Regions from separate parts of the Microbispora maris genome, predicted to be linked through region 1. Evidence: riboswitches for the same ligand, from Rfam matches in the RefSeq annotation. Region 1 holds a riboswitch; each other region holds the start of a gene.
What was found. A riboswitch is a leader RNA that binds a small molecule or an ion and turns the genes downstream of it on or off. The one in region 1 is predicted to bind cyclic di-AMP.

Region 1 (4,901 bases):
GTTCCCGCGCAAATCATGGACGGAGTGACGCTCCTCGCCGGGCTCTATCTCGCCATCTCGCCGTGGGTCGTGGGCTTCGCCGGATTCGGCGGGCTGGCGATCAACAACCTGATCATCGGGCTGACGGTCGCGGCGCTCGCGCTGAGCTGCGCGTCGGCGTTCGGCCGCACGTACGGCGTGAGCTGGGTGCTGCCGGTGCTGGGCGTCTGGACGATCATCGCGCCGTGGGTGATCCGCGGCCAGCCGGCCACCACCGCGACCATCTGGGACAACGTCGTCACCGGGGCGATCATCTTCCTGTTCGGCCTCGGCGCGCTGGCGTTCGCCGCGAACTACCGGCAGCACGAGGGTGGCGGCCGGCGACGGGGGGTCGGCGCACCGGGCGGCCAGTGGTAGCCGCCGGCCGGGCCAGGCCGCGTACCCGGAGCTTCCGTCATCGGACCCGCGTACGCGTCCTGGCCGGCCGCACGAAAGGCGGCGGGATATAACCGGTTGCCGCCCGCGCGGACGCGTGGAAGAGTACGACCGCTTCACCGCACGCGAACAGACGAAGGACTGAGGCCATGGTTTCGGCGACCCGCAGCGGCCGCCGTCGGCACTGAGCGGTCCGCCACCCGGCGGCGCCGGCACAGGCAGTGCCAACACCGTTTCACGCGGCCCCACGCCGCGGTGCCCCGCGCACCGCCTGTGTCCCCGACGGGGACGGCCCCCGCGCGGCTCACCGCCCGCCCGACGTGGCGGGAGCGCGCTCCACTTCGTCATCTTCGTGAGGTCAATCACCGTGGACATCGATGTCCAGAGCTTTGCCGTGGCCAACCTTCGCCGCCGCCCCGAGGTCGTCGAGACCGGCGGTTTCGTCGCCGGGTTCGATCCCGGAACCCGCAGTCCGCACATCAACTACGCCACCCCCCTGCCCGGAGCCCGGCCGTCCGCGCGGGACGTCGCGGCGCTGGTCGCGGCGTTCCGCGAGCGCGGGCTGAGGCCCCGGCTCGAGTTCGCGCCGGACGCCGCGCCCGGTGTGGAGCCCGCGCTCACCCGGGCGGGCTTCGGCGTGGAGGCGGTGCACGACTACCTCGTCTGCACGCCGGAGACGCTGACGCCGCGGAGCGACGGCGGCCCCCTGGTGGAGACGCCGGTCGCGGACCACGACTACCTGTCGATCGACGCCGCCCTGTCCGAGGCGTTCGGCGCCGGGTTCACCGGCTCGCCGGAAGGCGCGGCCCGGCTGCGCCGCCTGCAGGAGAGCGGCGGGGCGGTGCGGTTCGTCCGGGCGCAGGACGGCGGCTGCGCCGGCGCGGCCACCTGCTCGGCCCCCGCCGTCGGCACGTCGGAACTCGCCGGTGTCGGCACGCGGCCGGCCTTCCGCGGCCGAGGCGTCGCCGCCGCGGTCACCGCCGCGCTGACCGCGGAGATGTTCGCCCGGGACGCGCGGTCGGTGTGGCTCGAGTACGGCGGCGAGGGGTCGCGGCGCGTCTACGAACGCGTCGGCTACCGGCCGTCGGGCACCCGCCTGTACATGTCGCTCGACGAGTGACCCGTCCGGCACGGCTCGCCGGCCGGTAATCGCCGGCCGGCGGCCCGCACGGCGGCGGGCCTCCGGGTCCGCCGCCGGTGGCGTACGACCCCGTCAGGCGGGTGCGGGCCCGCGGGCGGCCGAGGCGAGCCCGGGCGGCGCCGCGGCCAGGGCCTTGTGGATCGCCTCGACCAGGGCGAGCGCCGCCTCCTCGGTGAGCTCGATCGCGACCCGGGCCGACGGGCCCTCGGCCGGGTTGGTGAGGTCGATGTTCACCGTGTGTTCCCGGCAGGCATGGTAGGGATGGTCGACGTAGACCATGCCGTCGGTGACCGTGAACCAGCCCGACGCTCCCTTGGCGGCGCCGTCGATCCGGAACTTCTCGGTGAGATAGGTGCACATCTGGTCCTCCTCAGGCGGCGAGGTGGCGGCCGAAGAAACCGAAGACCTTCTTCCAGCCCTCCACCGCGGCGGCGGGACGGTAGTTCGGCCGGTCCACGGAGAAGAACGCGTGGCCGGCGTCCGGGAAGACGTGGAACTCGTGCTCCTTGCCGAGTCTCGTCAGCTCGGCGTCGAGCACCGCGACCTCGTCCGGCGAGGGGAAGCGGTCGTCCGCGCCGAAGAGCCCGAGCAGCGGGCAGGACAGGTCGGCGGCCCGGGAGATCAGCGGCTCGGCCCTGAGCGGGAAGTCGGCCGGCGGCGCGGTGACGACGAAGGCCCCGTAGCAGTCGACGGCCGCGTCGATCCGCAGCGAGCAGGCGGCCAGGAACGTCTGCCGGCCACCCGAGCAGTAGCCGATCACCCCGACCCTGCCGTTGGCGTGCTCCAGGCCCTTGAGGTAGGCCGCGGCGCCCGCGACGTCGCCGACGAGCTGCTCGTCCGGGACGCCTCCCTTGGCCCGGGCCGCCGCGGCCTGGTCGTCCGGGCTGACCCCGGCGCCCTCGCGGGAGTACAGGTTGGGGCAGATCGCGGCGTATCCGTGTGCGGCGAACCGGCGCACGATCTCCTTGGTGGCCTCGTCGTACCCGGGCAGGTGGTGGATCACCACAACCCCGCCGTGGGGGCCGGAGCCGAGCGGCCGGGCGGCGTACGCCTCGAGATCGGCGCCTTCGTGTCCGGTGACGGCGACCGTGCCGGCCCATATCGCGTCGTTCATCGGGAGTCCTTCCCCTGGATCAGGTCGGTGCGCGGCCGGCGGCGTGGCCGCGTCCGGAAGCCCAACGATAGTAGTTGCTTTTGCTAACTAAGTTTCGGGAGAGGCGATGCCGCCCCGCCGCGAGCGCGGCGGGGCTCGGGACCGCCGCCCGGGGAGGTGCCGCCCCGCCCGGCGCGGGTGCCGTAGGGCTGTGTGTCCTATCTCACCGAGGACGGGCCGCGACCGCGAGGACCAGCGGGAGTGTCGCGCGGCGGCGGCCCGAATGGGGCCGTTTGCCGGTTTTTGGGCCGTGTCTTACTTGTTATCTACTATGCTTCCCGTGTCGCGCCGGTGTGCGGTCCTCAACCCGAGGACGACCGGCGACCGCCGAATCCCGGACGTCATCCATCCCGGGAACCGGGGACCCATGTCTCTTGGGGTGAATCCGGACCATCCGGTAGGGCTACTCCTGGCCCGAACCCGTCAGCTAACCCGGTAGGCGGCCAAGGAGAGGAGAGCGCGTGGAGTGTCGGCTCCACCTGCCGATCCGGTCCGCGTCGCATCGACGGACCGCTTGCCCGCCCTGGAACGTCTCCAGGCTTCCGGGGTGACGGCGCGCCCGTGACGGGCTGCCGCATCTCCCATTTCTGATTCCGCCCCGCCGGGCCGTGCCCTCGTACGGCCATGCCGTCGTGCCGTCACGCCAGGTGGGCCGGTTCGTCACGTCTCGAAGCGCGCCATGAGGAGCCTCCGATTTCCAGCGATCCCATAGCTCGACAGCTGCTCGACGCCGTCCGCCCGGAACTGGGCTACCGCGAACGAGCGGGAAAACATACGAAGTTCGGCGAATGGTACGCCGACAACGTGGCCAAGGACCCCGACTTCAAGACCGCCCCCTGGTGCGACATGTTCGTCTCCTGGGCGGCGAACCGGGCCGGGGTTCAGGACCACGTCGGCGAGTTCGCGCTGACCACGCGGCACGCCAAGTGGTTCAAGAAGAAGCACGCCTGGAGCGACAAGCCCGAGCCGGGCGCCGTGGTCTTCTTCGACTGGTCGGGAAGCAAGAACGTCCGCGACATCGACCACGTCGGCGTGGTCGAGAAGGTCGTGGGCGGGAAGGTGCACACGATCGAGGGCAACGTCGACGGCGTCTGGCTGAAGCGTAAGGTGCGCGACAAGAACAAGATCGTCGGGTACGGCCTGCCCCGCAAGGTCAAGGCGACGCCCAAGGTGACGGTGACGGTTCAGCCCGTGGCCGCGGTGAACGCCGGAGTCCAGGGTCCGGCCGGGCCCACCACCAGGAACATGGCGGCGCAACAGGGGCACTCTCCCGACGTCGTGTGGTCGCCCGGCGACGCCGTCCTGCCGGCCGGTCTGCTCTTCGCGGTGGTCTCCACCGCCGTGACCGGGCTCCGGTCCAGGGCCGTGGCGGCGCCCTCCGGCGGACGGCACCGCAGGCGCCGCACCCGCTGACCTCCGCGAGCCCGCGTCCCGAACGGCCGTGGCCGCTCACTGCTCCAGGAGGCGCTTCATCTCCTTGATCTCGGCCGACTGGCCGGAGACGACGGACGCCGCCATCCGCCGGGCCGGCTCGTAGGCTCCTGCGCGCAGTTCGTCCCGCGCCATGGTCACGGCGCCCTCGTGGTGCCGGATCATCATCGTGAGGAAGGCCCGGTCGAAGGCCCGCCCGGACAGTCCTTCGAGGCGCCGCATCTCCTCGGGGGACATCATGCCGGGCATGGGGTGGTGAGCCGGCGCGGCGCTCTCATCGGGCGTCCGTTCGCCCCAGGCGGTGAGCCAGCCGCTCATCGTCCGGATCTCGGCAGCCTGGGCGGCCTCGATCCGCTCGGCGAGCCGCCTGACCCGGGTGTCGTCCGCCCGGCTGCCGGCCAGCTTCGACATCTCCACCGCCTGGCGATGATGCGGGATCATCATCCGGGCGAACATGACGTCCTGCTCGTTGTGGTCGGCCGCCGGCGTCGTCACGGCCGGGGCGGTGGGCAGCGCGGCGGGCAGGGCCGGCGTGCCGGCGAAGGCGGCGGCTCCGTGCCCGCCCGTGCCGCTCAGCAGACCGGCCGCCAGCAGGGCCGAGGGCAGGACGTGTCCCCTCATCGCAACCACCTCCGTATTCGTCCGGACACGGTGACCGGGCCGGAACGGAGCGGCGGCCCGGCACGCGAATCCCCACCGGACCGCATGCGACGCCCCCGCCCGTGGTGTGCCCCGGGAGACGTGCCCGGCCGGATGCCGGTC
Region 2 (4,901 bases), on a different contig from region 1:
TGGGCGGCGGGGAGCAAGGGCGACCGTCCCGTGATCATGCGGTGGAACGGGAGGTCCTGGGCGCTGGTGCCCACACCCGCGGTCAAGCTGCCCGCCCCCGGCGCGGCCGCGTTCCTCAACGACATCGCCGTCGTGAGCCCGCGGAACGTGTGGGCCGTCGGCGGCGTCACCTGGGAGGGCGCGAACGACGAGGGTGACGACGTCACCTACAACCGCACCCTGGTGATGCGCTGGAACGGCACGTCGTGGGCCACCTCGGTCGGGGCCGTCAACGCGCAGCCGTACACGGAGGTGGAGCCCGACGGCAAGGGCGGCATGTGGGTCGTGCAGGGCAGCTGGAACGCCATCCTGTGGCAGGTGACGGGCTCGGCGTGGAGGAGCGTCCCCCTCCCCCGGAAGGCGGGCACCGACGCCGTCCTGTCCTCGATCGCGCGCAGGCCGGGGACGGCCACCCTGTGGGGTGCGGGTTTCACCGTGCCGCAGGGCGACCCCGACGACCCCTCGGCCAACGGCACGTTCTGGCGTACGCGCTGATCTTCACGAGCCGAGGGCGTCACACCGGCTCTCGCGCGGATGTGACGAGCGCCACGTTTTTTCCGATGACACGGCTCTGACCTGCACTTATGCAGGCGTGATCCTTTTTATGGGCTTCTTACCCTTTATGTGCCCTTTGCCCGAATATGGGCGAGCTTGGTAGTTTCCTTGCCCTGCGACGGCGGCGTACCCCATGACGCCGCCGTCGCGGAACCGGCACCGCCGTGCTTGAAAACGAAAATCCACTGTCACCGCCGCCATGTCCTCTCCGCCCCCCGGGGCGCCGGTGACGCCGAATCCGTGCGGCAAGGAAGCACGGAGCCGGGGAACCAGTCGACCTTCGCACGAAGGTCCGGGGTGAATCGGCGCGCCACGCGCCGTAGGGCGACTTCCCTGCCCGAATCCGTCAGCTAACCCGGTAGGCGCAAGCGGAAGACTCTAGGAGAGATCCCCTGTCTGCCAACCCCGCCACTCTGTCCCGCATCGCCCGCGTCACGATCGGTGGCGTCGCGCTCACCGCCTCTGTCGCGGCCTTCGGCGCGCTGCCCGCGACCGCCGCAACGGGGACGGTCACGGCACCACAGCCCGCCTCGACGCTCATCCCGCCCCAGCCCCCCGCGACGGGCGCCACCTCGGACACCCCAGCGGCACCCACGACCCCGACCCCGACGGCGACCACGGCGCCGGCCACCGCCGCGGCCGCCCCGAACGCCGCGGCGGACAAGAAGCTCACCAAGTCCGCCCTGCAGCAGGAGAAGGCCAAGCGCGCCATCAAGGTGGCGAAGAAGCAGCTCGGCGATCCCTACGTGTGGGGCGCCACAGGCCCGCGGGCGTTCGACTGCTCCGGGCTGGTCCAGTTCGCCTGGCGCAAGGCCGGGATCAAGCTCCCGCGCACGACGTGGTCGATGCTCGACGCCGTCAAGAAGAAGGTCTCCCTGGCCCACCTCAAGCCCGGCGACCTCGTATTCACCAGCGGCGGCGGCCACGTGGGCATGTACATCGGGCACAAGAAGGTGATCAACGCCCCCCACAGCGGCGCGGTGGTCCACATCGACAGCCTCAAGGGCTACTGGAGGAGCGGCTTCCTCACCGCCGTACGCCCGGGAATCTGACGCCGGGCGCGAGGAAGACGATTCCCGGCCTGCGTCGTCGCAGGCCGGGAACTCGACGCGCGCCCGCGCGTCCGGAAACAGGAAACCTCCGGTCGGCGACACCGACCGGAGGCCTCATGAGTCCTGCGTCACATCATCAGCGCTGCAGCGTCAGCACGCCCGGCCGGTAGGGCAGGAGGCCGTAGTCGCCGCCGGAGCTGGGGCTGCGACCCTGGTAGAGCAGCTGCAGGTTGCAGGCGTCCACGGTCTTGGTCTGGTCGGGGTTGTTGCGCACCAGGTCACCGTGGCTGATGTCGTTGGTCCAGGTGGCGCCGCTGTTGGCCTTGCCCGCGAAGGGGTTGCTCTCGCTCGTGGCCTGCGGGGTCCACGAACCACCCAGGCTGGAGGCGGTGTACGAGCGGAAGTAACGGCCCTGCGAGCCGATCGACTCGACCAGCATCAGGTACTTGTTCAGGCCCTGGAGCTTGTAGACCTCGACGCCCTCGAACAGGTTGTTCGTCGTGTCGCTCATGATCTGGGTGTAGTTGGAGCCGAAGCTGCCCGGGAAGTTCCCGATGGGCATGCTCTGCCGGTAGATCTTGCCGTTGTCGCCGGCGAAGAACAGGTACATGTTCTGGCCGTCACCGATGAGCGTCTGGTCGATCGGCCCGGTGCCCGAGCCGGAGATGCTCGCGGTGGACAGCGTCTGCTGCGCGGACCAGCTGTTCACGTTGCTGGGGTCGCTCGACGTCCGGTAGGAGAAGGCGGTCCCGCCCCACTGGTAGGCCAGCACCCAGATGTTCTTCGGGGCGAAGTAGAACAGCGTGGGCGCGACGGCCGAGAAGGGCATCGTGTTCTGGCTGGCCGAGGCCATGTCGGACCAGTTGGTGAACAGGCCGAAGTTCATCGAACCCCAGCTCGTGCCCGTGTTGTGCGTCGTCGCGTAGACCAGGTGCTTGCCGTTGTAGACGACGTTGGTGAAGTCCTTCAGCGAGACCCACCCGGACTTCGGAGTCGCCAGCGCGCCGGTCGAGCTCCAGCGGTACGTCGACGGGAGATCGCACGTGCCACCGCTGGTCGGCGTCACCGTCGGGGACGGCGTCGTGCTCGGGCCGCCGCCTCCGCGGATGCTCCACTTCTGGTTGTCGCCGCCCCAGCAGCTGTAGAGCTGGATCTGGCTGCCGTTGGCGGTGCCGGCGCCGACGACGTCCAGGCACAGCCCGGACGCGACGCCCACGATGGTGCCGTCGGCGTTCTGGCGCCACTTCTGGTTGTTCTGGCCGTTGCAGGACCAGATCACGACCTTGGTGCCGTTCGTCGTGCCCATGTTGTAGGCGTCCACGCACCGGGTGCCGTTGAAGGTCCGCAGCTCACCGGCGGAGGTGAACTCGAAGCCCTGGTTCGCCTGCCCGTTGCAGTCGTAGATCTGCAGAGCGGTGCCCAGCGCGTCGGTGTTGCCCGCCACGTCCAGGCAACGCCCCGACGCCACACTCACCAGAGGTGCCGGCGCCGCCGACGCCGGCACCGCCCACGTCGCAGTGGCCGCCACCAACGCGGCCAGCACCGCCACGATGCGTACGCCGACACCGACCGGCGAACGACGCCGGCCGCTCGTCACACGAATGGGGGGTGAATCCATTGTTTCGTTCTCCTCCTTCGGGGGGTGGAAGCGTGGCGAAGCGGGCCACGCCAGGAAAAACCGCAGTGGCATCACGGAGCCCGGGCAGGGACGGTCCGCGATGGAAAGGCCAAGGGCGGCCACGGTGCTGTTAGCGCTAACATGCGGCGCAATCCCGGGTTCCTCTCCCTCGGCGGTTCGGCGGTGATGGTGCAGCGGCGCGGATACGACCGGGCGGGGCGCCGCGTCAAGGACGCGACTGCGCCCCCTGCCGGCCACGTCCGGATGCCGCCGGGGTGGCGCGCGGCCGCGGACCGCCTCCGATCATGGAGACCCTCCTTTCGTGGCCGGCGCGTGTTAGCGCTCACAATTCACGACGCGGAGAGCCGCGTCCACAGGTCTCGATGCCGGTGATAATGGCGGAGCAAACTAGGACTCGCCGGGGCCCGTCAAGAGCGGACCGCGCGCGTCGATGGCGGTCAGCCCTTCTGAAACGCACGTAGCTGGCGTTACGGGCCCGGCCCGCACCGCGCGCGGACCGGCACGTGATGAAACTTTCAACCGAGTAAGCGCCGTCGCGGGCGGCGGCCCGCAGAGTCATCGGTGATCCCACGCTCCGGCGACCGGCCGGGACCCGGCTTCACGGCCTGACGCCTTCGGGGAACCCGGTCCAGCGCAGGTCGGGCGGGAGGTGGCTCATGTCGTTGAACATCACGAGCGTGGGCGGCAGGCCGTCGCGGTAGTCGATGACCGTCAGCGCGGTGTCGGCGCTGTTCAATCCGAGCCACCGGGACGGCGGCGCGTCCAGTGCGTGCCGCACCAGCCACGCGATCTGATAGGCGTGCGTCACCAGCACCTCGCGTGTGTCGCGCCGGGCTCCCTCCGCGGTGGCGCCGGGGACCTTCGCGAACCGGGCGACCAGGGCCTCGGCGAGTCCGCGTCCCGAGGCCGCCTCGGCGTCGTCGTAACCGTCGAAGAAGCCGGCCCAGGACGGAGGCGTTTCGGCCGCACTCGGAACGTAGGGCACGTGGTCGACGAGTTCGGCGGCCTCGGTCACGGGCACGTCCGGCAGGTGACGGGCGAGCTCCCGCGCGCTCGCGACGGCGCGCGGCAGCGGCGAGTGCCACACGGCGTCGACCGGTACGCCGGCGAGCCGTTCGCCCAGCAGGGCCGCCTGCCGGCGTCCGATGTCGGTGAGCTCGCCGAGTGCGTCGGCCGCGCCGTGCCGGGCCAGGTAGAGGCGTCGAGTTGCCATGCGCAGCCGGGGGGGAGTCCGTGCGGACCCTTCCCCGTCTCCTCCCCATCGGTAGGTGTGGGTGGGGCGGCGGGACGCCGAGCCACGGGGCCGTGGAGGTCAGTCGCCCTCTGCCGTGACCGTGCCGGTGGTGCCGTCGATGGTGATGACCGTGCCGTCGCGGAGTGCGCTCGTCGCGTCCGGGAGGCCGAGGACGGCGGGAATGGCGCGCTCTCGAGCGACGATCGCGGCGTGGGAGAGCACGCCTCCGGTCTCGGTGACGACGCCGGCGGCGATGCGCAGCAGCGGCGTCCACGCGGGGTCGGTGAAGGGGCAGACGAGGATGTCGCCCGGGCGCACGCGCGCGAAGTCGACGGGACCACGGACGATCCTCGCGGTGCCGGTCACGGTTCCGTGGCTGCCC
Region 3 (4,901 bases), on a different contig from region 1:
GCGCGGGACGGCGCACGGCTCACGGACACGCGCATCTGGCCCCCGGCCCACGCGACAGGTCCTGCCCGGAACGACCCGCCCCGCGTCCAGGCGGGCCCGGGCGGCCCCGGCGTGTCCGGCGGGCCGGTCGTGCTGCCCAACCCCGCGGCGCCGCGCGGCGGCACCCGGGTCACCCGGGCCGGGCCGCACCACGACGGCGCGCCCGCCCAGTGCCCGCGCCGGGCCGCCTCGGCCCGCGCTCCTCCCTCCACCGCGTACTGAGACCTTTCCCACTCGTACGCCTGTGGAGGCTTCATGTCCCGTGCGCCCATGTGGCGCGCGGTGGCGGCGCTCGCCGTCATCGCGACCTCACTGCTGCTCGCCCTCACCATGGCCCCGCGCCTCGGCCTCGACCTGCGCGGCGGCACCCAGCTCGTCTTCGAGACGAAGGACTCTCCCACGGTCAAGGCGGACGCCGACGCCACCGACCGTGCCCTCGACGTGCTCCGGCGCCGGGCGGACGCCCTCGGAGTCGTCGATCCGACCCTGGTCCGCTCCGGCGAGAAGCGGATCATCGTCGAACTGCCCGGCGTTCTCGACCCGCGCGAGGCCGCCTCGGTCATCGGCAAGACCGCCCAGCTCAACTTCCATCCCGTGCTCGGCCCCGCCGAGGCCGGCGACAAGGACGCGATCGCCGACGAGACCGGCCAGAAGCTGAAGCTCGGGCCGGTCGCGCTCAGCGGGGCCGGCGTCACCGACGCCGCCGCGCGCACCGACCCTCAGATGGGGCCCGGCTGGTTCGTCACGATCGACTTCAAGGAGCCCGGACCCTGGCGGGAGCTGACCGGCAAGGCGGCCTGCGCGCCGGTCGGCGACCACAAGCGCCGGGTCGCCATCGTCCTCGACAACGAGATCATCTCCTCGCCGCAGGTGGACGAGTCGACCGCCTGCGAGGCGGGGATCCCCGGCGGCACCACGCGGATCACCGGGTCGTTCACCGCCGAGGAGGCGCAGAACCTCGCGGTGCTGGTCAAGGGCGGCTCGCTCCCCGTGCCGCTGGAACTGGTCGAGCAGCGCACGGTCGGCCCGACCCTCGGCGCCGACGCCATCGCCGCGAGCGCCAAGGCCGGCGTCGTCGGGGTGATCCTGACCGCGGTGTTCATCGGCATCGTCTACCGGCTGGTGGGCGTGCTGGCCGCGGTCGCGCTCGCCTGCTACGGCCTGATCTCGTACGCCGGCCTCGTGGCCATGGGGGCCACGCTCACGCTGCCCGGCCTGGCCGGGTTCGTCCTGGCGATCGGCATGGCGGTGGACGCCAACGTGCTGGTCTTCGAACGGGCCAGGGAGGAGTACGGCGAGGCGCCCCGCCGGGGTCTCAAGGCGGCCCTCGAACGCGGCTTCAAGAACGCCTGGAGCGCGATCGCCGACTCCAACATCACCACCCTGCTCGCCGCCGGGCTGCTGTTCTGGCTGGCCTCGGGGCCGGTGAAGGGCTTCGGCGTGACACTGGCCATCGGCGTGCTGGCCTCGCTGATCTCGGCCATGCTGATCACCCGGGTGCTCGCCGACGCCCTGATCCGCAGGATCGGCCCGCGGGCGTCCGGCATCGGCTCGATCGGCCGGGTCAGGACCTGGCTGACCCGGCGCGACCCGGATCTGATGCGGGGCAGGCGGCTGTGGCTCGCCGTCGCGGCCGGGCTGCTCGTGCTCGCGGGGGCGGGGCTGGTCACCCGCGGCCTGAACTACGGCGTCGAGTTCACCGGCGGCCGCATCGTGGAGTTCGGCACGAGCAGGCCCGTCGACGTCGGGGCGGCCAGGCAGGCGGTCGCGGACGCCGGGTTCCCCTCGGCCGTCGTGCAGCGGTCGGACGACGCGATCTCGGTGCGCACCGGGCAGATCAGCGCCGACGACGTGGTCCGTGTGGAGGAGGCGCTCGACCGCAGCGTGGGCGAGGTCACCAAGCAGCGCGACGAGCTCATCGGGCCGAGCCTGGGCGAGGAGCTGCGCCGCAACGCGATCATCGCGCTCGCCGTCGCGCTCGCCGCGCAGCTCGCCTACCTGGCGTTCCGGTTCCGGTGGACGTTCGGCACCGCGGCCGTGGCGGCGCTGTTCGTGGACGCGGCCGTCGTCATCGGCACGTTCGCCTGGCTGGGCAAGCCGATCGACGGGGTGTTCCTGGCGGCGATGCTCACGATCATCGGTTACTCGGTCAACGACAAGGTCGTGCTGTTCGACCGGGTGCGCGAGCTGTGGCCGATACGGCGCGGCGAGCCGTTCGGCCGCGTGGTGAACGCCGCCATCCTGCAGACCGCGCCGCGCACGGTGAACACCGGGCTCGGGGCGCTGTTCATCCTGGCGGCGCTGGCCGTGTTCGGCGGCGACTCGCTGCGGGACTTCGCCGTCGCCCTGCTGATCGGCATCGTGGTGGGCACGCTGTCGTCGTCCTTCGTGGCCGGGCCGGTGGCGATCGCGCTGGAGCGGCGCTCCAGCCAGCCGCCGCCGGCTCCCGCCGCACCGCGGGTCAAGCCCGCGCGGCGCGACGGCTCCGGCGCGGTGGTCTGAGGCCGGCGCGGTCCCCGGGACGGGACGCCCGTCCCGGGGACCGTGCGGCTACGGACGGCCGAGCGCGCGCAGCTGGGCGGGCGTCAGCGCGGAGACGTTCTGGTCGATTGGCGAGTCGGTGTACTGGTGGATCGCCCAGGACTTCCAGTCGGCGGGCGGCGTGATGTCGCCCGGCGCCTTGCTGTAGTGGGCCACCCAGAGCGGGTAGTCGCCGAGGCCGCGGCCGTACTTGTCGGCGAAGTTCCAGCCGCTGTAGAACATCGGCTTCGTCCCGGTCTTGGCCGTCACGTACTCCAGCCAGGCCCTGGCCCACTCGTTGACGTGCTCGACCGACTGGCCGTCGCTGGTCTCCAGGTCGAGCACGAGGATGTCGCCGGGCTTGCCCGGCTGCGAGCCCACCACGTCGAGGAAGTGGTCGGCCTCGGCGATGGGGTCGTTCGAGGGATGACCGTAGTGGTAGACGCCGCGGACGATGCCCTTCTTGTCCAGCTCACGCCAGTGCCGGGGGAAGGACGAGTCGACCCAGGACGTGCCCTCGGTCGCCTTGATGAAGCCGAACTGCGCACGGCTGTTCATCCAGTCGTGGTCGGCCTCGTAGCCGGAGACGTCCTGGCCGTACGTGTGCGGGTTGGCGTAGGCCGGGGCGGGCAGCGCCACGGCCGCCGTGACGCCGGCCGTGGCGGCCGAGACCGCGAGGGCCGCCGCCGCGAGGGCGGAGCGCAGGCGCCGGCCGGAGGGCCGGCGGCCGAGGGAGGGGCGATGGGTGGACATGTCGGGGCTGACTCCTTGCTTCCATGCCGCCTACCGGGTTAGCTGACGGGTTCGGGCAGGAAGTGCCCTACGGGCGCATCTGGGGGCTGCTCCCGATTCACCCCGGAGAGAAGTGGGTCCCCGGCTCCGCTGATCGCGGATTCGGCGGCCGCACGGTCATGGGACCGCGCGGACCGGGCAACGACACGGCAAGGGATCCGGAACCGGAAGCCGGTGGGTACCCCGAACCGTGTGCCCTAAAGGTACACACACCACCAGAATGGTGTAAACGGGACAAAACACGTCTTTACCTGCGACAACCCGGACCCGCCCATGGAGACGGGGGCCGGAGGCCCCCCGACCCGGCCGAGCAGGGTAAGGATCATGACTACCGACGGTAAGTAGTCATCGGATCACGATCCGTGAAAGAGTCCGTCTCCGGAGAGATCACTCTCCTCCCCTCCCCCGAAAGCAGGGCCGGGATGTCGGCGACCGACGGAAGTGACCATGTACTCCTCCCCGCGGCGGGCGATGTGAGAGGCGTGCCTCATCACGTGGCCTGCGTCATGGATGGGAACGGCCGATGGGCCGCGCAGCGGTCGCTGTCCCGCGTCGAGGGGCATCGGGCGGCGGAGGCCGCCGTGATCGATGTCATCGAGGCGGCCCACACGGCCGGCGTCGGGTGGTTGAGCCTGTACGCCTTTTCCACCGAGAACTGGCGGCGCCCGGCCGCCGAGGTCGACGACCTGCTCCGGCTGATTCGCCGCGCCATCCGCAAACACGCCTTGTCCCTGCACATGCGCGGGATCCGCTGCCGGTTCCTCGGTGTCACCGACCCGCGGATCCCGCCCGCGCTGGCCCGTGACATCGCCGATCTGACGGCGCTGACCCGCGACAACCGGCGGATGACGTTGACCGTGGCGTTCGACCACGGGGGCCGCCGCGACATCGTGGAGGCCGCCCGGTCGCTGATCCGCGACGGTGTGCCGCCCGAGCAGGTCACCGAGGAGAGCTTCGCCCGGCGTCTGCCCCACCCGGACATGCCGGAGGTGGACCTGGTCATCCGCACCTCCGGAGAGCAGCGGATCTCCAACTTCATGCTGTGGCAGGTGGCCTACGCCGAATGGGTCTTCCCCCGGGTGCTGTGGCCGGACTTCCGCGCCGGGCACTTCTGGGAATGCCTGGAGACCTACCGGCGGCGCGACCGCCGGTTCGGCGGGGTGCGGGCACCGGCCCTGACAGGAAAGGAATGTCGATGAGCCACGCCGAACCCGCCGGAACCGACGCCGATCCGCTCGGCCCGGGATCGATGCTTCACCGGTTGACCCACCAGGCACGCTGGGGGCTGGTGGCGAGCCGGGCCATCGTCCTGGAGGCCGCGTACCCGCAGATCGGCGCCGCGCTGATCACCAACTCGACCTTCGTCGCACACCCGTGGCGGCGCCTGCGCAACACCGTGCTCAGCGCGCAGCGGATGGTCGACCCCGACCCCCGGGTGCGGCAGCGGGAGGCGGCCCGGCTCAACCGCCTGCACGCCCGCATCACCGGCGCCGACGCCGAGAACCGCCCGTTCAACGCCGCGGATCCCGAGGCACGCGCCTGGGTGGTGG

Region 2: it holds a riboswitch for cyclic di-AMP, as region 1 does, so the genes downstream of both, AAH991_RS07410 (C40 family peptidase) here and AAH991_RS18590 (CHAP domain-containing protein) in region 1, are expected to answer to the same signal.
Region 3: it holds a riboswitch for cyclic di-AMP, as region 1 does, so the genes downstream of both, AAH991_RS23095 (glycoside hydrolase family 25 protein) here and AAH991_RS18590 (CHAP domain-containing protein) in region 1, are expected to answer to the same signal.

Annotation. Positions count from the first base shown of each region.
Region 1 covers NZ_JBDJAW010000014.1:97,748-102,648, reverse strand. Annotated here, with positions in the region: gene AAH991_RS18610 (SPW repeat protein) at 1-396, shown strand, start outside; gene AAH991_RS18605 (GNAT family N-acetyltransferase) at 782-1,534, shown strand; gene AAH991_RS18600 (DUF6295 family protein) at 1,628-1,915, opposite strand; gene AAH991_RS18595 (dienelactone hydrolase family protein) at 1,926-2,669, opposite strand; cyclic di-AMP (ydaO/yuaA leader) riboswitch at 3,024-3,166, shown strand; gene AAH991_RS18590 (CHAP domain-containing protein) at 3,513-4,121, shown strand; gene AAH991_RS18585 (DUF305 domain-containing protein) at 4,158-4,760, opposite strand.
Region 2 covers NZ_JBDJAW010000004.1:215,157-220,057, forward strand. Annotated here, with positions in the region: gene AAH991_RS07405 (hypothetical protein) at 1-534, shown strand, start outside; cyclic di-AMP (ydaO/yuaA leader) riboswitch at 815-974, shown strand; gene AAH991_RS07410 (C40 family peptidase) at 1,311-1,646, shown strand; gene AAH991_RS07415 (non-reducing end alpha-L-arabinofuranosidase family hydrolase) at 1,783-3,264, opposite strand; gene AAH991_RS07420 (histidine phosphatase family protein) at 3,884-4,498, opposite strand; gene AAH991_RS07425 (PEP/pyruvate-binding domain-containing protein) at 4,598-4,901, opposite strand, start outside.
Region 3 covers NZ_JBDJAW010000020.1:14,780-19,680, reverse strand. Annotated here, with positions in the region: gene AAH991_RS23105 (hypothetical protein) at 1-261, shown strand, start outside; gene secD (protein translocase subunit SecD) at 295-2,541, shown strand; gene AAH991_RS23095 (glycoside hydrolase family 25 protein) at 2,590-3,312, opposite strand; cyclic di-AMP (ydaO/yuaA leader) riboswitch at 3,325-3,469, opposite strand; gene uppS (polyprenyl diphosphate synthase) at 3,834-4,550, shown strand; gene AAH991_RS23085 (oxygenase MpaB family protein) at 4,547-4,901, shown strand, end outside.